3 regions of the Streptomyces sp. NPDC056503 genome follow, and region 1 is predicted to be linked to each of the others. Evidence: riboswitches for the same ligand, from Rfam matches in the RefSeq annotation. Region 1 holds a riboswitch; each other region holds the start of a gene.

Evidence for each region. A riboswitch is a leader RNA that binds a small molecule or an ion and turns the genes downstream of it on or off. The one in region 1 is predicted to bind cyclic di-AMP.
Region 2: linked by a shared signal. The riboswitch ahead of ACFQ8C_RS24130 (M23 family metallopeptidase) and the one ahead of ACFQ8C_RS00590 (transglycosylase family protein) in region 1 are both predicted to bind cyclic di-AMP.
Region 3: linked by a shared signal. The riboswitch ahead of ACFQ8C_RS12155 (M23 family metallopeptidase) and the one ahead of ACFQ8C_RS00590 (transglycosylase family protein) in region 1 are both predicted to bind cyclic di-AMP.

Annotation. Positions count from the first base shown of each region.
Region 1 covers NZ_JBHTST010000001.1:133,282-143,629, forward strand. The annotation lists gene ACFQ8C_RS00560 (glycosyltransferase family 2 protein) at 1-765, shown strand, start outside; gene ACFQ8C_RS00565 (SurA N-terminal domain-containing protein) at 888-1,580, shown strand; gene ACFQ8C_RS00570 (nucleoside triphosphate pyrophosphohydrolase) at 1,679-2,638, shown strand; gene ACFQ8C_RS00575 (globin domain-containing protein) at 2,686-3,903, opposite strand; gene ACFQ8C_RS00580 (cytochrome P450) at 4,128-5,513, shown strand; gene ACFQ8C_RS00585 (transglycosylase family protein) at 5,656-6,780, shown strand; cyclic di-AMP (ydaO/yuaA leader) riboswitch at 7,045-7,221, shown strand; gene ACFQ8C_RS00590 (transglycosylase family protein) at 7,226-7,960, shown strand; gene eno (phosphopyruvate hydratase) at 8,254-9,534, shown strand; gene ACFQ8C_RS00600 (septum formation initiator family protein) at 9,638-10,108, shown strand; gene ACFQ8C_RS00605 (DUF501 domain-containing protein) at 10,129-10,348, shown strand, end outside.
Region 2 covers NZ_JBHTST010000087.1:21,425-31,772, reverse strand. The annotation lists gene ACFQ8C_RS24175 (FG-GAP-like repeat-containing protein) at 1-1,319, shown strand, start outside; tRNA gene ACFQ8C_RS24170 (tRNA-Lys) at 1,423-1,495, shown strand; gene ACFQ8C_RS24165 (diacylglycerol/lipid kinase family protein) at 1,614-3,059, shown strand; gene ACFQ8C_RS24160 (phosphatase PAP2 family protein) at 3,056-3,718, shown strand; gene ACFQ8C_RS24155 (sigma-70 family RNA polymerase sigma factor) at 3,875-4,840, opposite strand; gene ACFQ8C_RS24150 (rhodanese-like domain-containing protein) at 5,032-5,526, shown strand; tRNA gene ACFQ8C_RS24145 (tRNA-Met) at 5,578-5,651, shown strand; gene ACFQ8C_RS24140 (MerR family transcriptional regulator) at 5,801-6,541, shown strand; gene ACFQ8C_RS24135 (PP2C family protein-serine/threonine phosphatase) at 6,693-7,907, shown strand; cyclic di-AMP (ydaO/yuaA leader) riboswitch at 8,144-8,295, shown strand; gene ACFQ8C_RS24130 (M23 family metallopeptidase) at 8,307-9,506, shown strand; gene ACFQ8C_RS24125 (aldo/keto reductase) at 9,588-10,348, shown strand, end outside.
Region 3 covers NZ_JBHTST010000030.1:28,735-39,082, reverse strand. The annotation lists gene ACFQ8C_RS12170 (GNAT family N-acetyltransferase) at 1-2,232, opposite strand, end outside; gene ACFQ8C_RS12165 (HPr family phosphocarrier protein) at 2,437-2,718, shown strand; gene ACFQ8C_RS12160 (GntR family transcriptional regulator) at 2,883-3,566, opposite strand; gene ACFQ8C_RS12155 (M23 family metallopeptidase) at 3,766-4,536, opposite strand; cyclic di-AMP (ydaO/yuaA leader) riboswitch at 4,545-4,705, opposite strand; gene ACFQ8C_RS12150 (M16 family metallopeptidase) at 4,905-6,269, opposite strand; gene ACFQ8C_RS12145 (M16 family metallopeptidase) at 6,296-7,645, opposite strand; gene ACFQ8C_RS12140 (DNA topoisomerase (ATP-hydrolyzing) subunit A) at 7,828-10,287, shown strand.

The DNA.
Region 1 (10,348 bases):
CTGGCCGGGCTCCGGCACGCGGCCGGCGACGCCGTCGTGATCATGGACGCGGACCTCCAGCACCCGCCGGAGCTGGTGCACCGCATGGTCGCGCTGCACGCCGAGGGGTACGACCAGGTCGTCGCCCGCCGGACCCGCGAGGGCGACCGGGTCACCCGGACCCTCACCGCCCGCCTCTACTACCGGGCGATCAACCGGCTCGTCGACGTCGAACTCGTCGACGGGGTCGGCGACTTCCGTCTCCTGTCCCGGCGGACCGTCGACGCGGTCCTCGGGCTCGGGGAGTACAACCGCTTCTCCAAGGGGCTGTTCTCCTGGGTCGGTTTCCGGACCACGACCTTCGCCTACGAGAACGCGGTGCGCGAGGAGGGCCGGTCCAAGTGGACCTTCGGCAAGCTCCTCAACTACGGCCTCGACGGTCTCCTCTCCTTCAACAACAAGCCGCTGCGCGCCGCCGTCTACCTCGGCCTGCTGCTCGTCTCCCTCGCCCTCGCCTACGCCGGCTGGATCGTCGTCGACGCCCTCGCGCACGGCGTCGACACGCCCGGGTACGTCACCCTCCTCGTCGCCGTCACCGCCCTCGCCGGCGTCCAGATGGTCATGGTCGGCCTGATCGGCGAGTACGTCGGCCGCATCTACTACGAGGTGAAGCGCCGTCCGCACTACCTGGTCGCCGAGACGCACGCGGGCCGGGAGAAGGAGGGGGCCCGGGCCGACACCCGGGCGGCGGGTGCCTCGTTGTGGGAGACGGTCGTCCGGAAGTGACCCCCGTGACGCGGTGACGGGCAAGTTGTCGCTGCGAAGTAGTGGCTACGGTCCCGGCGACTCCCTACCATCGATCACCGCAAGGTCGTCCAACTGACGCACGACCAGCCCGGGAGGCTCCTTTGCACCGCCGCGACCGCCGCCACGACCGTCCCGCACGCCGCCGCACCGCGCTTGCCCTCTCCGCCGCGTTCCTCGCCGCGGCCCCGCTGCTCACCGCGTGCGGCGGCGAGGCCCATCCGGGGGCGGCGGCCGTCGTCGGGGGCGAGCGGATCGACGTCTCCACCCTCCAGGCCCAGGTGGAGGAGGCCCGGGACGCGCAGTCCGCGTCCCCGCAGTCCGCCCAGCTGATCGCCGCCACCGGCGATCTCGGCCGGCAGAAGCTCAACGGCATGATCTTCGACCGGATCCTCGACAAGGTCGCCGCCGACCAGGGCGTCACCGCCAGCCGCGCCGAACTCCAGGAGACCCACGAGGCCTTCGTCCGCGAGAACGGCGGCGAGGAGGGCCTGGAGGCCGTCCTCCTCCAGCAGCAGGGCGTCGCCCCCGGCCAGGTCGACGACGTCGTCCGGCGCAACGTCCTGATGACGAAGATCATCGAGAAGCAGGGGATCACCGAGACCCCCGAGGGCCAGCAGAAGCTCCAGGAGCTCTTCGCCGCCGCCTCCGCGTCCCTCGACATCGACGTGAACCCCCGGTACGGCGCCTGGGACGACACCAAGGTCCAGCTCGACACCAGCGCCGACACGGCCCCCTGGCTCCTCAAGGTGACCAAGGAGCCGGCGGCGGCGGGCCCGGAGCAGCTCCCGGGCTGATCCCGCCTCCCCGGGCCGGTCCGCCGTCCCGGACGGCCCCCTCCCCGGGCCGATTCCCCCCTTCCGGGGCGGTCTCGCGCCCGGGGTAGGTTCGGAGGGTGAACTCCGAGAACCCCGGCCGCGTCGTCCTGCTCACCGCCAGCCACCGGGTGGCGCCCGGACTGCTGTCCTGGCCCGCCTGGGAGGCGCTGCGGGGCGCCGACCGGGTGCTCTGCCCCGACGAGCACCACCCCCAGCTGCCGTACCTGCGGGAGGCGGGCGTCGCCGTCGAGCACGCCCGCCCCACCGCCGAGGAGCTGGTCGCCGCCTGCGCCGGCGGCCGCACCGTCCTCGTGCTGCCCTCCGGCGAGGGCGACCGGGCCCTGACCGACGGGCTCGCCCGGCTCGCGGGCTCCGGCCGGGTCACCATGCCCGACCTGGAGCTGCTGCCCGGCTCGTACGACCTTCCCGGCGCCCGGCTGCTCGACCTCGTGCAGATCATGGACGTCATCCGGAGCCGCTGCCCCTGGTCCTCGCTCCAGACCCACCAGGGGCTCGCCAAGTACGCCATCGAGGAGTCGTACGAACTCGTCGAGGCGATCGAGGCCGGCGACCGGCACGAGCTGCGCGAGGAGCTGGGGGACGTCCTCCTCCAGGTCGTCTTCCACGCGCGGATCGCCGAGGAGGACGCCGAGGAGCCGTTCTCCGTCGACGACGTGGCCGCCGGCCTCATCGAGAAGCTGATCCAGCGCCACCCGCACATCTTCGGCGACGAGACCGCCGAGACCCCCGAGGACGTCCGTGCCCACTGGCTGCGCACCAAGGCCGCGGAGAAGCGCCGCGAGTCGGTGACGGACGGCGTCCCCGTCGGCCAGCCCGGTCTCGCCCTCGCCGCCAAGCTCGCGAGCCGCGTCCGTACCGCCGGCCTCGACGCGCCCCTCCCGCGGGGCGAGGGCGTCGGCTACGACCTGCTCGCCCTCGCGGTCCGCGCCGAGACGGAGGGCGTCGACCCGGAGGCGGCCCTGCGCGCGGCGGCCCGGGCGTACCGGGACGCGATCCGGGCGGCGGAGGGTCTGTGAGCCGCGGGCGCCGCGCCCCCGACCCGGCCTGATCCCGAGGGGACGGCCTACGCCCCTTCCCCGCGCGGGGCCCTCGCCGCCGGGTCGTGCCAGTGGACCGCGGGGCGCTCCAGGAGCCACTCGGCGCGGGAGCCGGGGCGGGAGACGAAGCGGCCCACCGGGGGGAGGACGTCGTGGCGGGTGCGGGCCGGGTCGGCGCCCAGCTCCTCCAGGACCTCGGTGACCTCGGTGACGAAGCCGGGCGGGCCGGCCAGGTGGACGTCGTGGTCCGGCCAGCGTCCGCAGGCCCGCAGCGCGGTGAGGAGGCGTTCGGTCGCCTGGTCGCGCGGGTGGCGGGGGGCCGAGGTGATGTAGGTGACGCTCAGCCCGGGGAGCCGGGCGGCCAGCCGGTCCAACTCCTCCCGTCCGTACAGGTATTCACGGGAGCGGGCCACCATGAAGATCCGGCCCTCGGCCTCCGGGTCGGAGGCGGCCGCCTCCTCCAGGAGCGCCTTGACCGGCGCCCAGCCCGTACCGGCGCATATATAGGTGCGGAGCGTGCCCGCCGCCGTCCGGCAGGTCGCCGCGCCGCCGGCCGCGCTCAGCCGCAGCGTCTCGCCCGGACGGACCTCCTCCACCAGGGCCGTGGACATGGCCCCGCCCCGGATCCGGCTCACGTGCAGGTCGAGGGTGCCGTCCTCGCGGGGGGCGTTGCCGAGCGAGTACGTGCGCCACACCCGCGGGACCCGGAGCGAGCTGACGCCGGCGTACTGGCCGGGGAGATAGGGGTACGGCCGCCGGGGGCGGAGGGTCAGGACGGCCAGGTCGTCGTCGTGGCGGCGGTGGCCGACGACGTCCGCGTCCCACCAGGCGGGCTCCCCGGCGCGGGTGGACTCGTCCGCGCCCCGGAGCATCAGGTCGGCGACGTGGCCGTACGCCTCCGACCACGCCTTCTCCGCCTCGATCGTCCAGGTGGACCCGGCGGCGTGCGCGAAGGCGGCGAGCAGGCTCTCGCCGACCGCCGCGTACAGGGCGGGGGTGGCGAGGAACTTGCGGTGGTCGCGGCCGAGCCGTCCCAGGTAGGTGGGGAGGCCCGGGTCGTCGAGGCCGGTCACCACGTGGGTGAGCGCGGCGAACAGCCGGTCGCGCTGCGGGACCATGTTCTCGGGGAAGAGCTCACGCACGCCGGGGTTGCGCCAGAAGAGGTGCGAGTAGAAGTACGTGACGGCGTGTTCGGCCCGTCTCTCGACGACCGCGAACGTGCTTCTGAGCAAGGGGAGGTCCACGCGGGAAATGTAGGGCACGGGCCGTCACGGGGTGATCACCGGGCGGTGATCACGTCAGGTCGGCCGACGGGGCCCGACCGGCCGGACTGTACGGTCGGGGAGTGAGTGAAGGACCCGCCCCGACGCCCGGAACACCCGCTGAGCCCGGTACGCCCGGCACGCCTCGCACCCCTGGAACCCCCGGTGGAACCCCGGGAGGGACCGGTGCGGCCGACGGCCCCGTAATGCCCGGAGTGCCCGAAACCCCCGGAACCCCGGGAGTGTCCGGAGCGCCCGGGATCGCCGGGGCGCCCGGAGCGCCCGGACCGGGGTCCGGCGGCCCGGGCTCCTGCCCCGTCTCCGGGGCCCCGGCGGGGCCGGACGACGGGCCCGTGCCGGAGCTGTTCAGCTGGGAGTTCGCGAGCGATCCCTACCCGGCGTACGCCTGGCTGCGGGAGCACGCGCCCGTGCACCGGACCACGCTGCCGAGCGGCGTCGAGGCGTGGCTCGTCACGCGGTACGCGGACGCCCGGCAGGCCCTCGCCGACCAGCGGCTCTCCAAGAACCCGGTCCACCACGCGGAGCCGGGCAAGACCGGCATCCCGGGCGAGCGCAGCGCCGGTCTGATGACCCATCTCCTCAACATCGACCCGCCGGACCACACCCGGCTGCGGCGGCTGGTGTCGAAGGCGTTCACCCCGCGCCGGGTCGCCGCCTTCGCGCCGCGCGTGCAGGAGCTCGCCGACCGGCTCATCGACGACTTCGCGGCGCGCGGGAGCGCGGACCTCATCCACGAGTTCGCCTTCCCGCTGCCCATCTACGCCATCTGCGACATGCTCGGCGTGCCCGCGGAGGACCAGGACGACTTCCGGGACTGGGCCGGGATGATGATCCGGCACGGCGGGGGCCCGCGCGGCGGGGTGGCGCGGTCGGTGAAGAAGATCCGGGGGTATCTCGCGGAGCTGATCCACCGGAAGCGGGAAGGCCTGCGGCAGGACGGGGCGGACGACCTCATCTCGGGGCTCATCCGCGCCTCCGACCACGGGGACCACCTCACCGAGGCCGAGGCCGTCGCCATGTGCTTCGTGCTGCTCTTCGCCGGTTTCGAGACGACCATCAATCTGATCGGGAACGGCACCTACGCCCTGCTGCGCGACCCGGAGCAGCGCGCCCTCCTCCAGGCCTCGCTCGCCGCCGGCGAGGCCGGGCTCCTGGAGACCGGGGTCGAGGAGCTGCTGCGCTACGACGGGCCGGTCGAGCTGGCGACCTGGCGGTACGCGACCACCGGCCTGACGATCGGCGGGCAGGCGATCCCGGCCGGCGACCCGGTCCTCGTCGTGCTCGCCGCCGCCGACCGCGACCCGGACCGCTTCGGCGCCCCGGACACCCTCGACCTCGCCCGCAAGGACAACCAGCACCTCGGGTACGGCCACGGCATCCACTACTGCCTGGGCGCGCCGCTCGCCCGCCTGGAGGGGCAGACGGCGCTCGCCACCCTCCTGACCCGCCTGCCGGACCTGCGACTTGGCGTCGATCCGGACGAACTGCGGTGGCGCGGCGGGCTCATCATGAGGGGATTGCGCACGCTTCCGGTGGAGTTCACCCCTTCCGCACCCCCGCAGGGCATGTGACGCTGTGTCAGAAATGTGATCTTCGCGTGATCGCGAAGCCATCGACTTGTGACGGACGTTCGAATGCGGCTACCTTCGCGCCAACGTTCGGCCCCACCCCGGCCGTCCCCGCCGTCCCCGCCGTCACGCGAAAGGCCCCGACATGCTTTCCGGAAACGGACGACACCGTCGACCCCGTCAGGCTCCCGCGCTCGTCGTCACCGCCGGAGTGACCGGATCCGCCCTGGCGCTGCCGCTGCTCGCCACCGGATCCGCCTCCGCCGCCGACGCGGCCACCTGGGACCGGGTCGCCGCCTGCGAGTCCGGCGGCCAGTGGAGCGCCAACTTCGGCAACGGCGCGTACGGCGGCCTCCAGATGACGCAGGAGGCGTGGGAGCGGCACGGCGGACTCGCGTACGCCCCCAGCCCCGACCTCGCCAGCCGCGCCCAGCAGATCGCCGTCGCCGACAAGGCGCTCTCCTCCGGCAGCACCGACTGGGCCACCTGCGCGCCCATCGCGGGCCTGAAGAACGACGGCAAGGCCACGGGCGTCCAGCCGGGCCCCGCCGTCGTGCAGGAGGACGAGGGCGGAGTGGCCCCCGAGTCGAACTGGACCGGCGGCACGTCCGCCTCCACCGCGCCGGCGAAGGCCTCCGGGGCGGACCATGCCGCCGGGGCGGAGGAGGTCGCGGAGAAGAAGGAGAAGGCCGTCACCGCTCCGGTGACGCCCGCCGCCCCCACCGCGCCCGCCACCTCCACCACGCCCACCACCCCGCCCCCCGCGGGCGCGGTCACGACGCCGCCCGCGGGCGTCACCCCGGACGCGCCCACCGACCGGGCGCCGGAGACCCCGGGCACCCCGGACGCCTCCACGGGCACGCCGGGCGCCCCGGTCACGCCGCCGGACGGCTCGGAGAGCCCCCTGGCGCCCACCACCCCGGTGACCCCCGGTACGGACGAGGCTGACGTGTCGTCGGCCACGCCGGGTCAGGGCAAGCACCGGGGCGAGGCGGCCACGGAGGAAACCGGCGTAACGGACACCGCGCAGGAATCCGGTAGACATGCCGCAGCTGCGGACAAGGTCACCTCAACCCCCGCCAAGGTGGACGCAAGCGGCGCTTACACCGTGATGCCGGGTGACAGCCTGTCGGAGATTGCTCAGGAGAACGATCTCGCCGGCGGCTGGGACGCCCTCTACGACGCCAACCGCCAGACGGTCGGGGTCGATCCGGATCTCATCCTCCCTGGTCAGAGCCTTGAGCTGACGGTCCCTTCGCCGGAGAAGTGAGGCCGTTTCAGGGGCGTATGTCCGATTTTGGGAAAGTGAGACATGGGTCTCTTCGTCCCAACTGGCGTGTCACGTCCGCAAACTTTGCTCCCGTCAGGCCTCACCTGCGCAAACGAGGTCTGACGGAGTGCAAGTAAGGGCTATTTGTCCGTTGTGAGCCTCTTTGAACTTCGAGCACCTGTGTGTCTACGGTCGACACCGCTCGCCACCGCGGGCCCCGTCGACCGAAACGCCGAGTCCTGCCGTCGGTCGCCGGGAACTGTCGTCGCGAAAGCGCCGCAGGCAGGAGTGGGGGACCCAAGGTTTGCGCCGGTCCCGGCCGTTGAGACTGACGGCCGATCGACCGGCTAGGGGTGAAGCCGCGTGCAAGGACACGCGGCCGGGCGAACTCTTCAAGCCCGAACCCGACAGCTCACCTCACAGGCGTCGGTGAAGAGGAAACTCCATGCTGTTCTCCGGTACGGGCAAGCGCCGTCGTCCCTCCAAGGCCACTCGCGTCGTCGCCCTCGTCGGCGTCACCGGTGCGGCCGTCGCCGCCCCGCTGATGGCCGCCGGCACCGCCTCGGCCGCCACCGCCTCCGAGTGGGACCGCGTCGCCCAGTGCGAGTCCGGCGGCAACTGGTCGATCAACACCGGCAACGGCTACTACGGCGGCCTCCAGTTCTCGGCCTCCACCTGGGCCGCGTACGGCGGCACCGCCTACGCCTCCAGCGCCGACCAGGCCAGCAAGTCGCAGCAGATCGCCGTCGCCGAGAAGGTCCTCGCGGGCCAGGGCAAGGGCGCGTGGCCGAGCTGTGGCGTGGGTCTCTCCTCCGCCTCCTACGGTGGTGGCGCCGCCGAGGCCGCCGCCCCGAAGCAGCAGAGCGCCCCCGAGCGCACCGCCGAGCAGCCCGCCAACCGCAGCGAGCAGCGCCAGGCCCCGAAGCAGGTCGCCCAGGCCCCGAAGCAGGCCACCCAGGCCGCGCCCAAGGCCGCCGCCAAGAAGACCGTCACCACCCCGACCGGCAAGAAGGTCAAGAAGGGTGACGGCGAGTACAAGGTCGCGGCCGGCGACACCCTCAGCAAGATCGCCCAGGCGCAGGGCGTCAAGGGTGGCTGGGCCGAGCTCTTCGAGCTCAACAAGGACGTCGTCGAGAACGCCGACCTGATCTACCCGGGCCAGCAGCTCCACCTGAAGTGAGCCCCGAGGCACCGGTGAGTCCGGCGGCTCACCGGCGCCCGACGACCCTCCCGCGGTGACCACCCCGGTTCCGAGCCCTTCCCCCGTGGCTCGGGACCGGGGTTCTGCCGTTACCGTCCAGTAGATTCCAGGTCTTTCGTCCCTTACTGCATGCTCTTGGGCCCTTTTTCGTCCCAGGGGACGGGCGGTCGGCTGGCCGGAGCGCCCGAGCCGGTTAGGCTCTTGTCGCAAGGCGAACGAGACCTTGCGACCCATGCGTCACACCTAGCGTCACATCCCAGAAGGAGATGCTCGTGCCGTCCATCGACGTCGTCGTAGCCCGGGAAATCCTGGACTCCCGAGGCAACCCCACGGTCGAGGTCGAGGTCGGCCTCGACGACGGCAGCACCGGCCGTGCTGCCGTGCCGTCCGGTGCCTCCACCGGTGCGTTCGAGGCCCTGGAGCTTCGCGACGGTGACCAGAACCGCTACCTCGGCAAGGGTGTCGAGAAGGCCGTCCTCGCCGTCATCGAGCAGATCGGCCCGGAGCTCGTCGGCTACGACGCCACCGAGCAGCGCCTGATCGACCAGGCCATGTTCGACCTGGACGCCACCCCGGACAAGTCGTCGCTCGGCGCCAACGCCATCCTCGGCGTCTCCCTCGCCGTCGCGCACGCCGCCTCCGAGGCCAGCGACCTCCCCCTCTTCCGCTACCTGGGCGGCCCGAACGCGCACCTGCTGCCCGTTCCGATGATGAACATCCTCAACGGTGGGTCGCACGCCGACTCCAACGTCGACATCCAGGAGTTCATGATCGCCCCGATCGGCGCGGAGTCCTTCTCCGAGGCGCTGCGCTGGGGCACCGAGGTCTACCACACCCTCAAGTCCGTCCTGAAGACCAAGGGCCTCTCCACCGGCCTCGGCGACGAGGGCGGCTTCGCCCCGAACCTCGGCTCCAACCGTGAGGCGCTCGACCTCATCCTGGAGGCCATCAAGCAGGCCGGCTACGTGCCCGGCAAGGACGTCGCCCTCGCCCTGGACGTCGCCGCCTCCGAGTTCTACAAGGACGGCGCGTACCTCTTCGAGGGCAAGGAGCGCTCCGCCGCCGAGATGACGGAGTACTACGCCGAGCTCGTCGCCGCGTACCCGCTCGTCTCCATCGAGGACCCGCTGTTCGAGGACGACTGGGCCGGCTGGAACGTCATCACCGAGAAGCTGGGCGACAAGGTCCAGCTCGTCGGTGACGACCTCTTCGTGACCAACCCGGAGCGCCTGGCCCGCGGCATCGAGGAGAAGTCCGCGAACGCCCTGCTCGTCAAGGTCAACCAGATCGGCTCGCTGACCGAGACCCTGGACGCCGTCGAGCTCGCCCAGCGCAACGGCTTCAAGTGCATGATGTCCCACCGCTCCGGTGAGACCGAGGACGTCACCATCGCCGACCTCGCCGTCGCCACCAACTGCGGCCAGATCAAGACCGGCGCCCCGGCCCGCTCCGAGCGCGTCGCCAAGTACAACCAGCTGCTGCGCATCGAGGAGATCCTCGACGACGCCGCCGTCTACGCCGGCCGCAGCGCCTTCCCGCGCTTCAAGGGCTGATCGCGGGGGCCGACCGGCCCCGGCACCGTAGTTCCGTCCGTCCCCGCACCCGGTCCCGTACCGTGTGCGGGGACGGACGTGTGACCAGGGGAGGCGAGACCGCATGGCCGTGAAGAACGGGGACCGGTTCTCCACCGCGACCCGGATCAGGCTGCTCGGCGAGCAGACCGCGGCCCGCGTCTACCGCTCCCAGACCCGCCGCCAGGCCCGGCGCTCCCGGCTCACCGGCCGCGCCGCCTTCCTCGCCCTCGTGGTCTGCTCCCTCGTCGTCGCCCTCGCCTACCCGATAAGGAGCTACGTCTCCCAGCAGGGCGAGATCGCCGACCAGGAGCGCAGGGCGGCCGAGGCCGCCCGCCGGGTCGAGGAGCTGCGGGACGAGAAGGCCCGCCTCCAGGACCCCGCCTACGTCCGCCGCCTCGCCCGTGAGCACCTCCACTACGTGCTCCCCGGGGAGACCGGCTTCACCGTGAACGACCCCGGGGCGGCCGACCGACCCCGCGCCGACCAGGGCACGGCCGACCGTCCCTGGTACGACAACCTCTGGGACGGCGTCGACAACGCCGACCGCAACTGAACCGACCCAGGATCCGAGACATGGACACGCCCCCTCCGCAGACCGAACGCACCGAGCCCACCGAGGCGGACGTCGCCGCCTTCGAAGCCCAGCTCGGCCGGCCGCCGCGCGGCCTGCGCGCCATCGCGCACCGCTGCCCCTGCGGCAACCCGGACGTCGTCGAGACCGCGCCCCGGCTGCCCGACGGCACCCCCTTCCCGACCACGTACTACCTCACCTGCCCCCGGGCGGCCTCGGCCA
Region 2 (10,348 bases), on a different contig from region 1:
GACTCCTCGGCGACGGCTACTTCGTGGACCAGAGCGGCGCCTCGTACCTCCGGGTCACCCCCTTCCACACCGGGAGGGCCGGCACGCCCTTCGACCTGACCCGCGCCGAGACCGTCCCCGGCGAGCGGCGCGTCGCCTGGACCGTCGACCGCTTCGGCGGCGCCGTGGCCTACCGGGGCGCCGACCGCCTGGTGCACGCCGTCTGGACCGACCTCCCCACCTCCGACCTGACCGCCGTCTCCTCGCCCCCGGCCGGGCTCCGGATGCCCGGGACCTGGAAGGCGTCCTGGTCGCTGTCGAAGCCCGCCTCGTCCTACCAGGTGGACGTGGTCGACGCGTACAGCTTCAAGCCCCTGCGGACCTTCCGGGCCACCGAGACCCGCGGGCGGATCGACGTCACCTGGGACGGGCGGAACGCGGCGGGCCTGCCCGCGCCGAACGGGCCGTACGCCTGGGAGGTGCACGCCCTCACCGCCGACGGCAAGGGCCGCGACCTGTACTCCTCCGGCCGGTTCACGGTCTCCGGCAGCCGGCCCGCCTTCCGGGACCTCGCCGGCGACGACGCCCTGGGCGACCTGCTCGCCGTGAACACGGCCGGCGCCGTCTCCCTCTACCGGGGCAACGGCCTCGGTGGGCTCTCCTCCCGCACCACCGCCTCCGGCGCCGCCTTCCCGGCCGGCACCCTCCTCGTTCCCTTCGGCGACGTCGACGCGAACAGCTGCGCCGACGTCCTCGGCCGCGTCGGCAACGAACTGCGGGCCTACCGGCCGGGCTGCGGCAAGGTCGTCACCGCCTCGTCGCCGTACACCTCCGTCGGCTCCGGCTGGGCCCAGTACGACGTGCTCACCTCGCCCGGGGACGTCGACGCCGACGGCCACCCCGACCTGATCGCGCGCCAGGCCACCACCGGCGACGTGTACTTCTACGCCGGCACCGCCGACCACCGCCTGAAGTCCCGGCTCCGGATCGGCGTCGACTGGAGGCTCTACCAGCGGATCACGGGCGCCGGCGACCTCGACGGCGACGGCCGCGGCGACCTCCTCGGCATCGACGGCTCCGGAGTCCTGTGGACCTACTTCGGCACCCCGTCCGGCGGCGTCACCCCCCGTGTGAGGGTCGGCGGCGGCTGGCAGGTCTACTCCGCCGTCCAGGGCGCCGGCGACCTCGACGGCGACGGCGACAGCGACCTCGTCGCCCGCGACGCGTCCGGCCGTCTCTACGCCTACTACAGCCACGGACGCGGCCGCACCGGCGACCGCTTCGGCTACCGCGAGCTCATCGGCACCGGCGGCTGGAACACCTTCCGCACCCTCCACTGATCCCCGCCGCCGCGCCCCCGCCCCGGGGCGCGGCGTGGCGGGTTCCGATACCCGATCGGTTCCCCGGGCCCGTCGGGCTATGCTGCACGGAGTGCTCGCACACGGGCCGTTAGCTCAATTGGCAGAGCAGTGGACTTTTAATCCATTGGTTGTGGGTTCGAGTCCCACACGGCCTACCGACACCCGAAGCGCCCCACCGGAACCACCGGCCGGGGCGCTTCGTCGTTCGAACGGCGGGCACCCGTTGGGTGTTCCACGGGCGACTGGGGGAGTCTTGACGCGGAGGTGGGGTCGGTGACCGGGGATGCGCGGTGGTGGGACGACGGTTCCGGTGCGGGGGGCGCGCGGGATCTGGCGCGGTGGGCGCTGGGGGCGGCGGGGGCGGCGGTGGTCGTGCTGCTCCTGGCGCTGAGGGGCGGCGGTCTCCTGGTGTTGCTGAGCGGGCTGGTGGGACTCGCGGCGGGGGCCGTGGGGTTGTGGTGGTTCGTCGCGCACCGGGGGGCGTTGCGGGTCGCGGGGGCGGTGCTGTCGGTGGGCGCGCCGGTGGCCGTGCTGGTGCTGTACGTGGTCGGGGGGCTGTGGCTGTTCGCGCTGGCCGCGCTCGGACTGTGGGGAGTGGCCCTGGGGTGTGCGCGGGCGGCGTTGCGCAAGCCGGGTGAGGTCGTCGACGCGCCCGCGCCCGCCGTGGCCGCCGGGCGGCCCCGGAACGCCGTGCTCATCATGAATCCGAAGTCCGGCGGGGGGAAGGTCGAGCGGTTCGGGCTGGTCCACAAGGCGGAACGACTCGGCGCCCGCGTGGTGCTGCTCGATCCGGCCGCGCCCGCCGACGTCACGGCGCTCGCCCGGAAGGCCGTCGCGGACGGGGCCGATCTGCTCGGGGTCGCGGGCGGCGACGGCACCCAGGCGCTGGTCGCGGCGGTCGCCGCCGAGCACGACCTGCCGTTCCTGGTGGTCTCCGCCGGCACCCGCAACCACTTCGCCATGGACCTCGGGCTCGACCGGAACGACCCGGCGGCCTGCCTGGACGCGCTGACCGACGGCGAGGAGCTCCGGGTCGACCTCGGCACGGTCGCCGGGCGGCCGTTCGTCAACACCGTCTCCTTCGGGGTGTACGCGGACGTCGTGCAGCGGCCCGAGTACCGCGACGCCAAGGCCGAGACCGTGCTCGACGCGCTGCCCGACCTGCTCCAGGGCGGTCTGGGCGACCGGCTCGACGCGACCGCGGACGTCACCCGGCTGCCGGGCCAGCAGGCGATCCTGGTCAGCAACAACCCGTACGCCGCGCCCGATCCGTTCAGCGCGGGAGCCGGGCACCGCACCCGGCTGGACAGCGGTCGCCTCGGCGTCATCGGCATCCGGGTGGACGGCGCCGCGCACGCCGCCGAGCTCGCCGTGCTCGGTACCCAGTCCACCGCGCTCAACGTCCTGACCGCGCACCGCGTCGAAGTCCACGGAGGGGTCACCAACACGGGCGTGCCGAAGGCGGAGCGGACCCTGCCGGTGGCCGTGGACGGGGAGGCGCTCGTGCTGCCCGCCCCGGTCGTCTGCGAACTGAGGCCGCGCGCGCTGCGCGTGCTCGTGCCGCGGGCCCGGCCGGGAGTGGTTCCGCCGCCTCCGCCGTTGGACTGGCGGCGGATCATCCGGATCGCCTTCCCCGACCCGTACGGGTCGGCCCCTTCGAACAGTCCGAGAAACCGTCCGAGGACCCCGTCCGAGGATTCCTACAGGAGTGGCGCATGAGCGAGGACGCGAGCAGGTACGAGGACGGGAGCGGGACGGGGACCGCGCCTCCCGTGCGGCTGCGGGACCGGCCCCGGGCCGCCGTCTCCACCGTCCAGGCCGTGCTGCACGACCTGCGGGCGGTGGACGGGGCCGTGTACGGGGCGGTGGCCGCCACGCCCACGCCCGCCCTGGACGTCGGTCTGCGCCGGCTGTCGCACGCCGCCGACCACTCCAAGATCTCCTTCGCCGTCGCCGCCGGGCTCGCGCTCTTCCCGGGGCGCCCTCGCCGGGCCGCGCTCGTCGGCGTCGGGGCGATCGCGATCGCCTCGGCCACGGCCAACATCCTCGGCAAGCGGCTGGTCCGCCGGCCGCGCCCGGACCGGGAGGCGGCCCGGGTGGTGGTCGGCCGGCACGTGCCCATGCCGGAGTCGGCCTCGTTCCCGTCCGGGCACACCGCCTCCGCGGTCGCCTTCGCCACGGCCGCCGGCGTGGCCCTGCCGCCCGCCGCGGTGCCCCTGGGGCTGCTGGCCTCGGCGGTCGGCTACTCCCGCGTCCACACCGGGGTCCACTACCCCGGCGACGTGGCCGCAGGAGCCGTCCTCGGCCTCGCCAGCGGAGCCGCCTCCCTGGCCCTCGGCGCGTCCCTGCTCAAGGCCCTCAGGCCGGCTGCCCCGTAGGGGCCGGGGGATCCGCGGCGTCGTCACGCGCCGGAGCCGGCGCGGGAGTTCGCCCTCCTCGAAGGCGGTGACGTCCGCGAGCCGCCGGTCGCCCCGGGCCGCCGGTCGCCCTGGGCCCCCGGTCGCCCTGGGCCCCCGGTCGCCCCGGGCCCCGGGTCAGGCCGGGTGCACGGCGCGGGCCAGCGCCTCCGCCGGGATGTCCAGGGCGGCGAGGCGCTCCGGGTCGGCCAGGACGTGCATCTGGACGATGCGGTCCCCGACGATCGTGAAGGCGAGGAGGGAGGCCGGCTTGCCGTCGACGACCGACATGACGGCCGGGCCGCCGTTGACGACGAGCGACAGCGACGCCTTGCGGAAGCTCGCGTACATGAGGGCCTGCCGGCTGATCGACTCGGCGCCGTGGACCAGCTTGGAGGCGCCGGCCAGGAGCGGGCCGCCGTCGGCGCGGAGCACCGCGTCCGGGTCGAGGACGGCGAGCAGCCCCTCGAAGTCGCCGCCCTGGGAGGCGGCGAGGAAGGCGTCGGCGATCTCCCGCTGGCGGCGCGCGTCGGGGCCGGGGCCCGGGTCGGCGTCCTGGACGCGTCGCCGCGCCCGGCTGGCCAGCTGCCGGGTCGCCGCCGGCGTACGGTCCACGACCCGCGCGATCTCGTCGAAGGAGACCGCGAACATGTCGTGCAGCACGAAGGCGAGCCGCTCGGCCGGCGCCAGGGTCTCCAGGACGACGAGGAGCGCGAGGCCGACGGACTCGGTCAGTTCGGCCGCGTGCTCCGGGTCGCCGACGCCGGGGACATGGACGATCGGGTCCGGTACGTAGGTGTCGAGCGGGTCCTCGCGCCGGGAGCCGCGCGAGCGCAGCATGTCCAGGCAGACCCGCCCGATGACCGTGGTGAGCCAGCCGGTGAGGTTGGCGACCCCGCTCACGTCGGTGCGGCTGAGCTTGAACCAGGTCTCCTGGACCGCGTCCTCGGCCTCGGCGAGCGAGCCGAGCATGCGGTAGGCGACCGCCCGCAGGTGCCCGCGGTCGGCGTCGAAGCGGCGCGCCAGCGCGTCCGCGTCGCCGGTCCCGCCGTCGGCCCGGTCCTCGTGCCCGCCGTCGGCGTGCTCCACGGTGCTCTCGTCCATCCGCCCGTCTCCCCGTTCGCGTCCCGTCATGCCTCCATGACGGTTCTGGATCCCCGGATGTGACGCATCCCGTCTCGGACCGTGAGATCCACGGCTGGTGAGGGCGAGCACCCGGGTTTCCCCGGCCACTCTCCATGACTGTCGTGGAATGACGCTTCAACGCGATGATCATCATCCGTAGATTGATCACCATGACGACGACAGGCACCCAGGTCAACCCCGTACTGCGCACCCCGCCGGCCTCCCCCGCCGCCGCGGCCGCCTACTTCTCCGCCAGCCTCGCCTTCCACGCGGACGTCTCCGACGTGGCCTCCGTCCTGGCCGACGCCCGCGAGACCGGGGCCGACCCCGGCTTCGTGCTGATCGACACCCGCTCGACCGCCTCCTGGGACCAGGGCCACGTCCCCGGCGCCGTCCACCTCCCCACCGCGCTCATCCCCGAGCAGGCGGAGCAGCTCCTCGACAAGGCCGTCCCGGTCGTCACCTACTGCTGGGGCCCCGGCTGCAACGGCGCCACGCGCGCGGCGCTCGCCCTCGCGGAGCTGGGCTTCCAGGTGAAGGAGATGCTCGGCGGCTTCGAGTACTGGGCGCGCGAGGGCTTCGCGTACGAGACCTGGGAGGGCCCGGCGCAGCGGGCCGCCGACCCGCTGACGGCCCCGGTCGACGCGGAGGACTGCGGCTGCTGAGAAACCGGATTTCGGTTTCCGCCGTCCATGCCGTAAGGTCATATTCACCGACGCGGGGTGGAGCAGCTCGGTAGCTCGCTGGGCTCATAACCCAGAGGTCGCAGGTTCAAATCCTGTCCCCGCTACTCAGTAGCACGAAGGCCCGGACCATCTGGTCCGGGCCTTCGGCGTTTCCGGCCGCCGATTCCGTGGCCGGCGCCGTCGGGTCGGCCTTCTCCGTGGCCGGCGCCGTGGGTTTGACCTTCACGCAGCGTCAAGTTCTACCGTTTTCGGCATGGAGTGGTCGATCCAGGAGATCGCCAGGAAGGCCGGCACCACCAGCCGCACGCTCCGCCACTACGGCGAGCTGGGGCTGCTGGAGCCGAGCCGGATCGGTGCGAACGGTTACCGGTACTACGACCAGGCGGCGCTCGTCCGGCTGCAGCGGATCCTGCTGCTGCGCGAGCTCGGGCTCTCGCTGCCCGCCATCGCCGAGGTCCTCGAAGGCCAGCGGGACACCTCGGCCGCCCTGCGCACGCATCTGGCCCTCCTCCAGCAGGAGCGCGAGCGCATCGGGCGGCAGATCGAGGCCGTACGGACCACTCTCCACAAGACCGAGAGAGGAGAACGGCTCATGGCCGAGGAAGTCTTCGACGGCTTCGATCACACGGAGTACGAGGCGGAGGTCACCGACCGGTGGGGCCGCGAGGCGTACGAGCGGGGCGACCGCTGGTGGCGTTCGCTCGGCGAGGCCGAGAGGAAGGAGTTCATGGAGACGCAGGCCGGCATCGCCCGCGACTTCGGCGCGGCGGCCGCGGCCGGGCTCGCGCCGGACAGCGACGAGGTGCAGGCCCTGGCCCGGAGGCAGTACGAGTGGCTGTCGGTCACCACCGGGCCGACGAAGGAGTACCTGATCGGGCTCGGCCGGATGTACGTGGACGACCCCAGGTTCACCAAGAACTACGACCGGCACGGCGAGGGCACCGCCGTCCTGGTCCGGGACGCCCTGACGGTGTGGGCCGAGCGGAACCTGTGAGGCCCGCGCCGCTCCGGGGCGTACGCCGGTCGGACCCCCGCCGGTCGCCGGGCGGGGGCCGGGCGGGGACCCTGGAGGGGTGTGCGGTCGCGGGACGCGGCCCCGGCCCGCACGGCCCGGCGGCGGGCCCCGACCGGTCAGGAGTACTCAGGTGGCGCACCCTCGGGGCGAGGAGCCCGGCGGCCGTATCGCCGGGTCCGGTGCGCCCCGGGGCCCCTACGGGGGCGAGACGCGGTCGCCCGTCCCCTTCGGGGCCACCCGGAGGTTCCTGCGGGCGCTGCCGCCGCTGATCATCGTCGGCGGGGTGGTCTTCGACATGCTCACCCCGGCCTCGTACACGGCGGCACCGCTCTTCTCCGCCGCCCCGCTGGTCGCCGCGCCCTTCTTCTCCCGGCTCACGACCCTGCTGACCGGGATCGCCGCGATCCTCGCGTCGATCGGGCTGCACGGGTACAACCACACGCTCTCCGACGTTCCCTCGCTCACCGAGACCCTCACCGTGGTGACCGTCTCCGCGCTGGCGATGGTGATCAACCTGGTGGTGCGGCGCAGCGGCGAGCGGCTCGCGTCGGCGCGGGTGATCGCGGAGGCGGCGCAGCGGGCGGTGCTGCCGATGCCGGCGGAGCGGATCGCGGGGCTCCAGTGCGCGGCGCGGTACGAGGCGGCGCAGGCCGACGCGTTCATCGGCGGCGACCTGTTCGCGGTGCAGGACACCCCGCACGGGGTGCGGCTCGTGGTCGGGGACGTGCGGGGCAAGGGGATGGACGCGGTGGAGGCGGTGGCCGTGGTCATCGGCGCCTTCCGGGAGGCGGCCGAGCAGGAGGCGGGCCTGGAGGGGGTGGCGGCGCGGCTCGAACGGGCCCTCACGCGGGAGGGGACCCGGCGCGAGGGGCTGGACGCCTTCGAGGGGTTCACGACGGCGGTGCTCGCCGAGATCCCGCGCGAGGGCGGGGCCGTACGGATCGTGAACCGGGGGCATCCGCCGCCGCTGCTGCTGTACGGGGACGGGCGCCTGGAGCCGGTCGAGCCGGCCGAGGCGGCGCTGCCGCTCGGCATGGGGGAGCTGTCGGTCTGGCCGGACCAGGCCGACGAGCGGCCCTACCCGCCGGGCGCGACGCTGCTGTTCTACACGGACGGGCTGTCGGAGGCGCGGGACGGGCACGGGGCCTTCTACGATCCGGCGGCCCGGCTCGCGGGGGCGGTCTTCCCCGGGCCGGAGGAGCTGCTCGACGCGCTCGTGGACGACGTGCGGCGGCACACCGGCGGCGGTTCGACGGACGACATGGCGCTGCTCGCGGTGAGCCGGCCGACGGCCGGGGCGCCGGAGCGGCGGCGGACGATGCCGGTGGTGCCGCCCGGCCGGTGAGCGGGAGGACCCACGGGGTCGGTCACGTTCCGTGCCCGAGGGGTCTCACAGAGATAACAATTGACATAACGTCAGATTCACGGGGTTGGGCGGGGTGTCACTGAAGGGGGGTCAACTCGGGCGAATCCCTGCCAATTCAATGAATGATCAAGGGGAACGGCTTGGAATCGGACCGTCGTGTCTATTAACGTTCGATAACGCAGCGCGGTCGTCCCAGCCGCCGCAAGAGGCGGCTCCGCGCGCACGCGCCGAATCCCGTAAGGGAACCGGGGAACCAACCCTTGGGGTGAATCGGGCCCCTCGCACCTCTTCCGTGCGAAGACGCCCGTAGGAGACCTTCCTGCTCCGAACCCGTCAGCTAACCCGGTAGGCGAGAAGGAAGGAAAGGAGCGCGCCTCCGTGGCGTCCAACACCCCCGTACCCGAAGCCCCCTTCGATCCCTTCGGCGCCCGGGGTGGCGTCGGAGCGGACGACCCGGACGGCTTCGCGCCGGGCGCGTACGAAACCGCCTCCTTCACCCCCGCGCCCGGAGAGTGGAACCCGACCGAGGGCTCCCTGCGCGCCGAGACCCGCTCCGGCGGCCGGCACCGGGTCGTGAAGCAGCGCTCCAACTTCGCCCGCTCCTCCACCGTCCTCGGCGTCGGCGTCATCGCCGCCGTCGGCGCGGGCGGCCTCGCCACCGCGCAGGAGAAGGCCCCCGTCGCCATCTCCCTCCCCGACCTGCCCGACCTGGGGCTGCCGGACGCCCACGACCTGCCCGGCGTCGGCGACCTCCTGCCCGGCGGCGACGAGGAGCCGACCGCCTCGGTGCGCGAGTCCGTGCCGGTCGCGGCGGGCGGCGTCGCCGCGAAGCCGCTGACCTCGGTCACGTACACCGCCCCGGCCGACACCGCCGCCGGCACCGAGGCCGAGGAGCGCACCGCCTCCACCGCCGACGCCGGCGAGGCCCTGCGCGCCCGCATCCTCCAGCAGGCCGAACAGCAGCAGCAGGCCGCCGTGGACGCCGAGAAGCTCGCCGCCGAGAAGCTGGCCGCCGAGAAGGCCGCCGCGGACGCCCAGGCCAAGGCCGACGCCGCCGCGAAGGCCGAGGCCGAGGCGAAGGCCAAGGCGGAGGCGGAGCGGCTCGCCGCCGAGAAGGCCGAGGCCGAGCGCATCGCCGCCGAGAAGGCCGAGGCCGAGCGGCTCGCCAAGCTGGCCGCCAGCTACTCGATGCCGCTCTCCTCGTACACCCTCACCTCCACCTACATGCAGTCCGGCTCGATGTGGTCCTCCGGCTACCACACGGGCCTCGACTTCGCGGCGCCCACCGGCACCCCGCTCAAGGCGGTGCACGGCGGCACGATCAAGTCGGCCGGCTGGTCCGGCTCGTACGGCTACCGGATCGTCCTGGAGCTGGAGGACGGCACCGAGGTCTGGTACTGCCACCTCTCCTCGATGACCGTCGCCGCCGGCCAGACCGTCACCACCGGCGAGACCATCGGCCGCGTCGGCGCCACCGGCAACGTCACCGGCCCCCACCTCCACATGGAGGTCCACACTCCCGACGGCTCGGGCATCGACCCGGCGGAGTGGCTGCGCTCCAAGGGCCTGTCGGTCTGATCCCCGACCCGTGAGCGTTCCGGTCGGGGTTCAGGCTCCTCGACCGGAATACGCCCGGCGGCGCAGGGGGTTGGTCACTTCATGACCTCACCTCTGCGCCCGCTGGGCACCTCCGACCTGCGTGTCTTCCCGCTCTCCCTCGGCGGCAACGTCTTCGGCTGGAGCGCCGACGAGCGGCAGTCCTTCGCCGTCCTCGACGCCTACGCCGCCGCCGGCGGCAACTTCGTGGATACCGCCGATGTCTACTCCGAGTGGGTCGAGGGCAACGAGGGCGGAGAGTCCGAGACGATCATCGGCCGCTGGCTGGCCGCCCGCGGCAACCGCTCCGACGTCGTCGTCGCCACCAAGGTCGGCGCCCACTCCCGCTTCAAGGGCCTGTCCGCCACCACCGTCAAGGCCGGTGTGGAGGAGTCCCTGCGCCGCCTCGGCACCGACTACATCGACCTCTACTACACGCACTTCGACGACGAGACCGTGCCGGTGGAGGAGATCGTCACCGCCCTCGACCAGCTGGTGAGGGACGGCAAGGTGCGGGCCGTCGCCGCCTCCAACATCACCCCCGAGCGGCTGCGGGCCTCCCTCGACTTCGCCGAGGCCGAGGGGCTCGCCCGGTACGTGGCCCTCCAGCCCGAGTACAACCTCGTCGCGCGCGGGAAGTACGAGGGCCCGCTCCTCGACACCGCCGCCGAGACGGGCCTCGCCGCCGTCCCCTACTACGGTCTCGCCGCCGGCTTCCTCACCGGCAAGTACCGGCCGGGCCGCACCGTCGAGAGCGTCCGCGCCGCCGGCGCCTCCCGGCTCGCCGGGACCGCGCGCGGACAGGCCGTGCTCGCCGCCCTCGA
Region 3 (10,348 bases), on a different contig from region 1:
GGCGGCGCCGGCCTCGTCGATGGAGTCGTACTCCGGCACGCGGCCCGGATCAGCGGCCTGGCGCCGCCACTGCCCGTACCGCACGGCCTCGGCGAGCGCCCGCACGGCCCGCTCGGCGGCGGGGTAGGCGGGGATGTTCCGGGCGGGGGCGGCCGGGGCCGGTGTCTCCTGTGCGTCCCGTGCGGCCTGCGGGTCCCGTGCGGCCTGCGCGCCCTGTGGCTCCGTCGGTGCGGGCACGGGGGCGGGGGCCGGCGCGGCGGCGGCCGGGCGGCGGGGGCGGGCGGGGGCGGGGCGGGTGCTGGTGGCGGCGGACAGGGCCTCGGCGAGGCCGCCCATCTCGACGTGCACGACGACGACCGGCTTGGCGGCGCCCGCGGCGCCGCCGCCGGCGACGGCCTCGCGGAGGGAGGCGGCCAGCACTTCGGTGGTGCCCTCGATGCCGACCCAGGGGATCGCGGTGACGACGACCGCGTCGCAGGAGTCGTCGGCGAGGGCGGCGGCGAGCGCGTCCCGGAAGTCGGCGGGCGTGGCGGCGGTCGTCAGGTCGAGGGGTCGCTGCGGGCGCAGCCCCTCGGTGAGGCAGGCGTCGTACGCGAGGAGGCCGAGGGACTCGGAGTTGCCCAGGATCGCGACGCGCGGTCCGGCGGGGAGCGGCTGCTCGGCGAGCAGCACCCCGGCGTCGACGAGTTCGGTGACGGTGTCGACGCGGATGACGCCGGCCTGGCGCAGCAGCGCGGAGACGGTGGCGTGCGGGATGCGGGTGACGGGGACGCGGTGCCCGGGCGGGGCGCTGCCGCTGTGGCGGGCGCCCTTGACGACCACGACCGGCTTGACGGCGGCGGTGCGGCGGGCCAGCCGGGTGAACTTGCGCGGGTTGCCGATGGACTCCAGGTAGAGGAGGACGACGTCGGTCGCCGGGTCGTCGTACCAGTGCTGGAGCACGTCGTTGCCGGAGACGTCGGCGCGGTTGCCGGCGGAGATGAAGGAGGAGAGGCCGGCGCCGCGCCGGTGCAGCCCGGCGAGGAGGGCGACGCCGATGGCGCCGGACTGGGTGAAGAGGCCGATCCGTCCGGCGGCGGGCATCTCGGGGGCGAGGGAGGCGTTGAGCCGGACGTCGTCGGCGGTGTCGATGATGCCGAAGGCGTTGGGGCCGATGATCCGCATGCCGTACGAGCGGGCCTGGCGGACCAGGGCGCGCTGCCGCTCGCGCCCCTCGGGGCCGCCGCTCTCGGCGTAGCCGGCGGAGAGGACGACGAGGCCGCGCACCCCGTGCTCACCGCAGTCGGCGACGGCCTCGGGGACCCGCTCGGCGGGGACCGCGACGATCGCCAGGTCGACGGGGGCGCCGATGGCGGCGACGGAGGGGAAGGCGGGCACGCCGTCGAGCAGGGGCTCCGCCTCCGCTCCGAGCGCGGGGTTGACCGCGTACACCTGCCCGGTGAAGCCGCCTCCGAGCAGGTTCCGCAGCACGGTCCTGCCGACTCCGCCGGGGGCGCGCCCGGCGCCGACGACGGCGACCGAGCGGGGGGCGAGGAGCCGCTGGACGGAGTGGGCCTCGGCGCGCTGTTCGCGGGCGCGCTGGACGGCGAGGGAGCGGTCGGTCGGTTCGAGGTCGAGGTGGAGGCGGACGGAGCCGTCCTCGAAGCTGCGCTTCTGGGTGTAGCCGGCGTCCGTGAACACCTTGATCATCTTGGTGTTGGCGGGCAGCACCTCGGCGGCGAAGCGGCGGATGCCGCGCTCGCGGGCGACGGCCGCGATGTGTTCGAGGAGGGCGGAGGCGACGCCGCGGCCCTGGTGGGCGTCCTGGACGAGGAAGGCGACCTCGGCCTCGTCGGCGGGTGCCGAGGCGGGCAGGCCCCGGCCGTCGATCCGGTCGTAGCGGACGGTGGCGATGAACTCGCCGCCGACGGTGGCGGCGAGGCCGACCCGGTCGACGAAGTCGTGGTGGGTGAAGCGGTGGACGTCCTTGGCGGAGAGCCGGGGGTAGGGGGCGAAGAAGCGGTAGTACTTCGACTCGTCCGAGACCTGCTCGTAGAAGCTGACGAGCCGGTCGGCGTCGTCGGCGGTGATGGGCCGGATGCGCGCGGTGCCGCCGTCGCGGAGCACGACGTCGGCCTCCCAGTGGTCGGGGTAGGCGTGCTCCTCGGGGGCCGGGTGGTCGCCCGCTCCCCCGCCCGCTCCTCCGCCCCCGGTCCCGCCCGGTCCGTCCGTCTGCTCCGACGCGCTGCGCATGGGGCAAAGCCTACGGCCGGGGTCCGACACCGGCACGGCTCGCGCGCCCACTCCCTGGCGGTACACGGCTCGCGCGCCCTCCCCGCCCCGTGCAAGGTGAGAGGGCCGAACGTCGCACGGATGCGGGACGAATGTCGACAGGAGCACGCCGCAACCCGTGAGAGACTGGTCTAGACAACCGCTGAAGACCCGAAGGGCAACACCATGGCTGAGCGCCGCGTCAACGTCGGCTGGGCCGAGGGCCTGCACGCCCGCCCCGCCTCCATCTTCGTCCGTGCCGCCACGGCCTCCGGTGTCCCGGTGACCATCGCGAAGGCCGACGGCAACCCGGTCAACGCCGCGTCGATGCTCGCGGTGCTCGGTCTGGGCGCGCAGGGCGGCGAGGAGATCGTGCTCGCCTCGGACGCCGAGGGCGCCGAGGCCGCGCTGGAGCGCCTCGCCAAGCTCGTCGCCGAGGGTCTCGACGAGCTCCCCGAGACGGTCTGACCCGGCGGGTCGAGCCACACCCCTCCCCGACGGCCGTGCCCCCGGAATTCCCGGCGGACACGGCCGTCCGGCATTTCCAGAGCCCAGCAATTACCTATTCAGGAAGTTTTCGGGCAGCACGAAAGAAGCCCTGGAATTGCTATTCTTTGTATACGGCGTCCGTGTTAATTCCGGACGCTCGCCGTGTTGACGGCATGTTGCGAAACCCTCACACGGCCCCGATCCGGCCTTTTCAGCCGGTGCAGCGGGAGCGTGTGCTCGGCGTGCTGCGCCGTGAGCGCGCGGGCCCGCTCGGCGTCCCCGCGGGCGATGGCGTCGACGATCGCCCCGTGCTCGGCCCAGGCCTCGACGGGCCGGTCCGGCTGGTCCACCACGTACATCCAGGCGATCTTGTGGCGCAGCTGGGTGAGGAGCGCGGCGAGCGCCGGGGACCCGGAGGCCTGCGCGAGCGTCTCGTGGAACCAGCCGCCGAGCGCCCGCAGATCCTCGCCCTGCCCCCGGCGGGCCCTTTCCTGCCCCAGCCTGACCAGGCCGCGCAGCACCTTGAGGTGGGCGTCGGTGCGCCGCTGGGCGGCCCGGGCGGCGCCGAGCGGTTCCAGCAGCGCCCGTACGTCGAGGAGGTCGGCGGCCTCCTGGTCGGTCGGCTCGGCGACATGGGCGCCCGCATGCCGGCGGCTGACGACGAAGCCCTCGGACTCCAGGGTGCGCAGCGCCTCGCGGACCGGGACGCGGGAGACGCCGTAGCGGCGGGCGAGCTGTTCCTCGGTCAGCCGGCTGCCGCGCTCGAAGACCCCCGAGACGATGTCGTCCCGGATCGCCGTGCATACCGATTGCGCGGGAACCCGCATGTCCGACCTCCGCTTTCGCTCCGCGCGCACCGAATTCGAGCAGCGCTGTTTCCGCGACTCTATTGCAGCGCGCCGGAAATTCCGATGCCCCCTCGGAATTCGTCCGGTTCGCGGAGGCGGCCGTACGGTACCGGGTGCGACGAAAAGGCCCCGGCTCACCAGGAGCCGGGGCCTTTCGGTACAGCGGGGACGCGAGGCGTCAGAGGCTGACGCCCCGGGCGCGGAGGTACGCGACGGGGTTGATGTCGGAGCCGTACTCGGCGGTGGCCCGGGCCTCGAAGTGGAGGTGCGGGCCGGTGGAGTTGCCGGTCGAGCCGGAGACGCCTATCTGCTGGCCGGGCTCGACGGACTGGCCGACGTAGACGCCGATGGACGACAGGTGGCCGTACTGGGTGTACGTGCCGTCGTTCATCCGGATCACGATGTTGTTGCCGTAGGCGCCGCCCCAGCCGGCCTCGACGACGGTGCCGGAGCCGACGGAGACGACCGAGCTGCCGTAGGCGGCGTGGAAGTCGACGCCGGAGTGGCTGCCGGAGGACCAGAGCGAGCCGCCGGTCTTGTAGCCGGTGGAGACGTACGAGCCGGCGACCGGGAGGTTGAAGGAGGCGAGCCGGCGGCGCTCGGCCTCGCGGGCCGCGCGCTCCTTGGCCTCGCGGATCTCCTGGGCGCGGGCCTCGGCCTTGCGCTTCGCCTCGGCGCGGACCTTGGCCCGGGCCTCGGCCTCGGCGGCCTCCTGCTCCTGGGCGGCGGCCTGCGCGTTGATCTGGTCGGCGATGGACTCGTCGGCGATCACCTGGGTGAGGCCGGTGTCCTCGGAGGAACGGTTGTCCGTGTCGGCGGCGAGCGCCGGGGAGGCCAGGGTGCCGACGACGCCGGTGGTGGCGAGTGCGGCCACGCCGGCGATGCCGACGCTGCGGCGAGCCAGTCGGCTCGCACCACGATGCTTCCCGGTGGCACGGGTGAACGCCAAGACGGTTCCTTTCCTTCCTTCTCGCCTACCGGGTTAGCTGACGGGTTCGGAGCAGGAAGGTCTCCTACGGGCCCCTCCGCGTGGCGAAGGCGTCCGATTCACCCCAGGGACTGCGTGGGTCCCCGGCTCCCCAGGCTCGCGCCTGACGGGGACTCGGCGATGACTGCCCGGTTGCCGCGGGTGCGGCGCGTGCGTCGGGTCGGACAGACGGACTGACGCTAGGCCGGACGGATGTCAATCGCCAAACAGACACGCCCATTTGTAAGACATGCCACAGGGCATACGATCATCCTTGACTCCATAACGGACAAAGCGGAGGTCTCCGGCGCTTCCGCGCATCGGAGACCTCCGCCGGAGCCGACGGGAGGTCAGCTCACCACGGTCACCTCGCCGATGCCGAGGGCCCTCACGGGCTCCTCGATCTGCGCGGCGTCGCCCACCAGGACGGTGACGAGCCGGTCCACCGGGAAGGCGCTGACGACGGCCGCCGTGGCCTCGACCGTGCCGGTCTCGGCGAGCCGCGCGTACAGCCGCGCCTGGTAGTCGTCCGGCAGGTGCTGCTCGACCTGGTCGGAGAGGGTCGCGGCGACCGACGCGGCCGTCTCGTACTTGAGCGGGGCCACGCCCACCAGGTTCTGCACCGCGATGTCCCGCTCGGCGTCGGTCAGACCGCCCTCGGCCAGCGTCCGGAGCACCTTCCACAGGTCGTCGAGGGCCGGACCGGTGTTGGGGGTGTCGATCGAGCCGCTGATGGCGAGCATCGAGGCGCCGTGCCCCTCGCCGTCCGACCGCAGCACCTGCCCGAAGGCGCGCACGCCGTACGTGTACCCCTTCTCCTCGCGCAGGACGGCGTCCAGACGGGACGTCAGGGTGCCGCCGAGGCAGTAGACGCCGAGGACCTGCGCGGCCCACACGGAGTCGTGGCGGTCCGGGCCGATCCGGCCGATGAGCAGCTGGGTCTGGACCGCTCCGGGGCGGTCGACGATGACGACCCGCCCGGTGTCGTCGGCGGTGATCGGCGCCATCGGACGCGGCGCGGCCGGCTTGCCGGTCCAGCCGCCGAGGGTCTCGGCGAGGACCTTGTCGAGGTCCACACCGGTGAGGTCGCCCACGACGACCGCGGTGGCAGCGGCGGGCCGCACGTGCGCGTCGTAGAAGGCCCGGACGGCGGCGGCGTCGATGACCTCGACGGTCTCCTTGGTTCCCTGGCGGGGCCGGGACATCCGGGTGGCGGCCGGGAACAGCTCCTTGTAGAGCTGCTTGGCGGCGCGGCGGCTCGGGTTGGCGGCCTCGTGCGGGATCTCGTCGAGCCGGTTGTCCACCAGGCGCTTGACCTCGTCGGCGTCGAAGGCCGGGGAGATCAGGGCCTCGGCGACCAGCCCGAGCGCCTTGGGGAGCCGGGAGACGGGGACCTCGAGGGAGACCCGGACGCCGGGGTGGTCCGCGTGCGCGTCGAGGGTGGCTCCGCAGCGCTCCAGCTCGGCCGCGAACTCCTCGGCGCCGCGCTCGGTGGTCCCCTCGGAGAGGGCGCGCGCCATGATCGTGGCGACGCCGTCGAGGCCCTCGGGCTCGGCGTCCAGCGGCGCGTCGACGAAGATCTCGACGGCGACGACCTGCTGGCCGGGACGGTGGCAGCGGAGCACGGTCAGGCCGTTGTCGAGCGCGCCGCGCTCGGGCGCCGGGAAGGCCCACGGCCTGGCGGCCCCGGCCTGCGGCTGCGGGTGGAACTCCATGCTGGTCAGGGACACGGCGGCGTCGGTCACTGGTCCGCTCCTTCCTCGTCGTCGCCGTCGGCGCTGTCTTCGGTGGCCACCGGCTCGTAGACCAGCACCGCGCGGTTGTCGGGACGCAGCCGGGCCGCGGCCACCTCGCGCACCTCGTCGGCGGTGATGGCGAGGACGCGGTCGACCGCGGTCAGGGCGAGCTGCGGGTCGCCGAACAGCACAGCGAAGCGGCACAGTTCGTCGGCGCGGCCGGCCACCGTGCCGAGCCGGTCGAGCCATTCGCGCTCCAGCTGGGCCTGGGCGCGCTCCATCTCCTCGGCGGTCGGGCCCTCGGCGGCGAAGCGGGCGAGCTCCTCGTCGACGGCCGACTCGATGGCGGGGACCTCGACGCCGCCGGACGTCTTGACGTCCAGCCAGCCGAGCGAGGGGGCGCCGGCGAGCCGCAGCAGGCCGAAGCCGGCGGCGACAGCGGTGCGGTCGCGGCGGACCAGCCGGTTGTGCAGGCGGGAGGACTCGCCGCCGCCGAGCACGGTGAGGGCGAGGTCGGCGGCGTCGCACGCGCGCGTGCCGTCCTCCGGCAGCCGGTAGGCGGCCATCAGGGCGCGGGCCGGGACGTCCTCGACGAGGACCTCGCGCAGCTGCTCGCCGATGACGTCCGGCAGGCCGCCGTCGCGCGGGGCGGGCTTGCCGTCGTGGCCGGGGATGGAGCCGAAGTACTTCTCCACCCAGGCGAGCGTCTGCTCGGGGTCGATGTCGCCGACGACCGACAGGACCGCGTTGTTGGGCGCGTAGTACGTGCGGAAGAAGGCCCGCGCGTCCTCGAGCGTCGCCGCGTCCAGGTCCGCCATCGAGCCGATGGGGGTGTGGTGGTACGGGTGGCCCTCGGGGTACGCGAGCGCGGTGAGCTTCTCGAAGGCGGTGCCGTACGGCACGTTGTCGTACCGCTGGCGGCGCTCGTTCTTCACGACGTCGCGCTGGTTCTCCATCGACTCGTCGTCGAGGGCGGCCAGCAGCGAGCCCATCCGGTCGGCCTCCAGCCAGAGCGCGAGCTCCAGCTGGTGGGTGGGCATGGTCTCGAAGTAGTTGGTGCGCTCGAAGCTGGTCGTGCCGTTGAGCGAGCCGCCGGCGCCCTGCACCAGCTCGAAGTGCCCGTTGCCGTGCACCTGCTGGGAGCCCTGGAACATGAGGTGCTCGAAGAGGTGGGCGAGGCCCGTGCGGCCCTCGACCTCGTGGCGCGAGCCGACGTCGTACCAGAGGCAGACCGCGGCGACCGGGGTCAGGTGGTCCTCGGAGAGGACGACCCGCAGACCGTTCGCCAGGCGGTGCTCGGTCGCTGTCAGGCCGCCGGAGCCGGCCTCGGCCGTGGCCGTGTGACCCATGGGCATGTACGTCCCTTCGATCGCGATCTGGAAAAGTCCTGCCACTGTATGCAAGCGCGCCGCCACCTGGCGAAGTTCCCGGAGTCCTCCGATGTCCCTCGTCCGGGTCGCGGTCCGCGTTGTCGGTGGCACAGTCCACAATGGTCCGCGTCAGATCAAGCCTTGTCGGATAAGGAGCCGCAGCCGCGATGGCCCGCCGCAGCACGAAGACACCGCCGCCGGACGACGCGTACGAGGAGAGGATCCTCGACATCGACGTCGTCGACGAGATGCAGGGCTCCTTCCTCGAGTACGCCTACTCGGTCATCTACTCGCGCGCTCTGCCCGACGCCCGCGACGGCATGAAGCCGGTCCAGCGGCGCATCGTCTACCAGATGAACGAGATGGGCCTGCGCCCCGACCGGGGGTTCGTCAAGTGCGCCCGCGTGGTCGGCGAGGTCATGGGCAAGCTGCACCCCCATGGCGACGCCTCGATCTACGACGCCATGGTGCGCATGGCGCAGCCCTTCTCCATGCGTGTGCCGCTGGTCGACGGCCACGGCAACTTCGGCTCGCTCGGCAACGACGACCCGCCGGCCGCCATGCGGTACACCGAGTCGCGGATGGCCCCGGCCGCCCTGCTGATGACCGAGTCGATCGACGAGGACACGGTCGACTTCGCGCCCAACTACGACGGCCAGGAGCGGGAGCCGGTCGCGCTCCCCGCCGCGTACCCGAACCTGCTGGTGAACGGCGCCTCGGGCATCGCGGTCGGCATGGCGACCAACATGCCCCCGCACAACCTCGGCGAGGTCGTCGCGGCCGCCCGCCACCTGATCCGGTACCCGAACGCGGACCTGGACGCGCTGATGCGCTTCGTCCCCGGCCCCGACCTGCCCACCGGCGGCCGGATCGTCGGCCTCAACGGCATCCGGGACGCGTACGAGTCGGGCCGCGGCACCTTCAAGATCCGCGCCACCACGTCGGTGGAGACCGTGACGGCCCGCCGCAAGGGCATCGTCGTCACCGAACTGCCCTTCACGGTCGGTCCCGAGAAGGTCATCTCCAAGATCAAGGATCTGGTCGGCTCGAAGAAGCTCCAGGGCATCGCCGACGTCAAGGACCTGACCGACCGGGCCCACGGGCTCCGCCTGGTCATCGAGATCAAGAACGGCTTCGTGCCCGAGGCCGTCCTGGAGCAGCTCTACAAGCTGACGCCGATGGAGGAGTCCTTCGGCATCAACAACGTGGCCCTGGTCGACGGCCAGCCGCTCACCCTCGGCCTCAAGGAGCTGCTGGAGGTCTACCTCGACCACCGCTTCGAGGTCGTCCGCCGCCGCTCCGAGTACCGCCGCGGCAGGAAGCGCGACCGGCTCCACCTGGTCGAGGGACTGCTCGTCGCCCTCCTCGACATCGACGAGGTCATCCGCCTCATCCGGGAGAGCGAGAACTCCGCGCAGGCCAAGGAGCGCCTGATGGAGCGCTTCTCGCTGAGCGAGGTCCAGACCCAGTACATCCTGGACACCCCGCTGCGCCGGCTCACCAAGTTCGACCGCCTGGAGCTGGAGACCGAGCGCGACCGGCTGACCGGCGAGATCGACGAACTGACCGGGATCCTGGAGTCCGACTCCGAGCTGCGCAAGCTGGTCTCGGCCGAGCTGGCCGCGGTCGCGAAGAAGTTCGCCACCGACCGGCGCACGGTCCTCCTGGAGTCGGCGGGCGCCCCGGTGGCGGCCGTGCCGCTGGAGGTCGCGGACGACCCGTGCCGGGTGCTGCTCTCCTCGACCGGCCTGCTGGCCCGGACGGTCTCGGCGGAGCTGCCGCCGGCCGATCCGGAGGCCAAGCGGACCAGGCACGACGCGATCGTCTCGTCGGTGGCGGCCACCCAGCGCGGTGACGTGGGCGCGGTGACCTCGACGGGCCGGCTGCTGCGGATCGCGGTCATCGACCTGCCGCAGCTGCCCGACACGGTCGCGGCGCCGAACCTGGCGGGCGGGGCGCCGCTGACCGAGTTCCTCTCCCTGGAGGCGGACGAGACGGTGGTCTGCCTGACCACCCTGGACGAGGCCTCCCCCGGCCTGGCGATCGGCACCCTCCAGGGCGTGGTCAAGCGGGTCGTGCCGGACTATCCGGCGAACAAGGACGAGCTGGAGGTCATCACCCTCAAGGACGGCGACCGGATCGTCGGGGCGACCGAGCTGCGGACGGGCGAGGAGGACCTGGTCTTCATCACCTCGGACGCGCAGCTGCTGCGCTACCCGGCCTCCCAGGTGCGGCCGCAGGGCCGCCCGGCCGGCGGCATGGCGGGCATCAAGCTGACGGCCGGCGCCGAGGTGCTGTCCTTCGGCGCGGTGGATCCGGCGGCGGAGGCGGCCGTCTTCACGGTGGCGGGTTCGAGCGGCACCCTGGACGGCTCCGCGGCGACCTCGGCGAAGCTGACCCCCTTCGACCAGTACCCGCGCAAGGGCCGGGCGACCGGCGGTGTGCGCTGCCAGCGCTTCCTGAAGGGCGAGGACGCGCTGGTCCTGGCCTGGGCGGGCGCCCTGCCGGCCCGCGCGGCGCAGAAGAACGGCACCCCGGTCGACCTGCCGGAGGCGGACCCGCGCCGCGACGGCTCGGGCACCCCGCTGCCGGCGCCGGTGGACGTGGTGGCGGGCCCGGCGAGCTAGCCGACCGCGCCCGATCCGTACGCGAAGCCCCCCGCTCCCGACCGGAGCGGGGGGCTTCGCC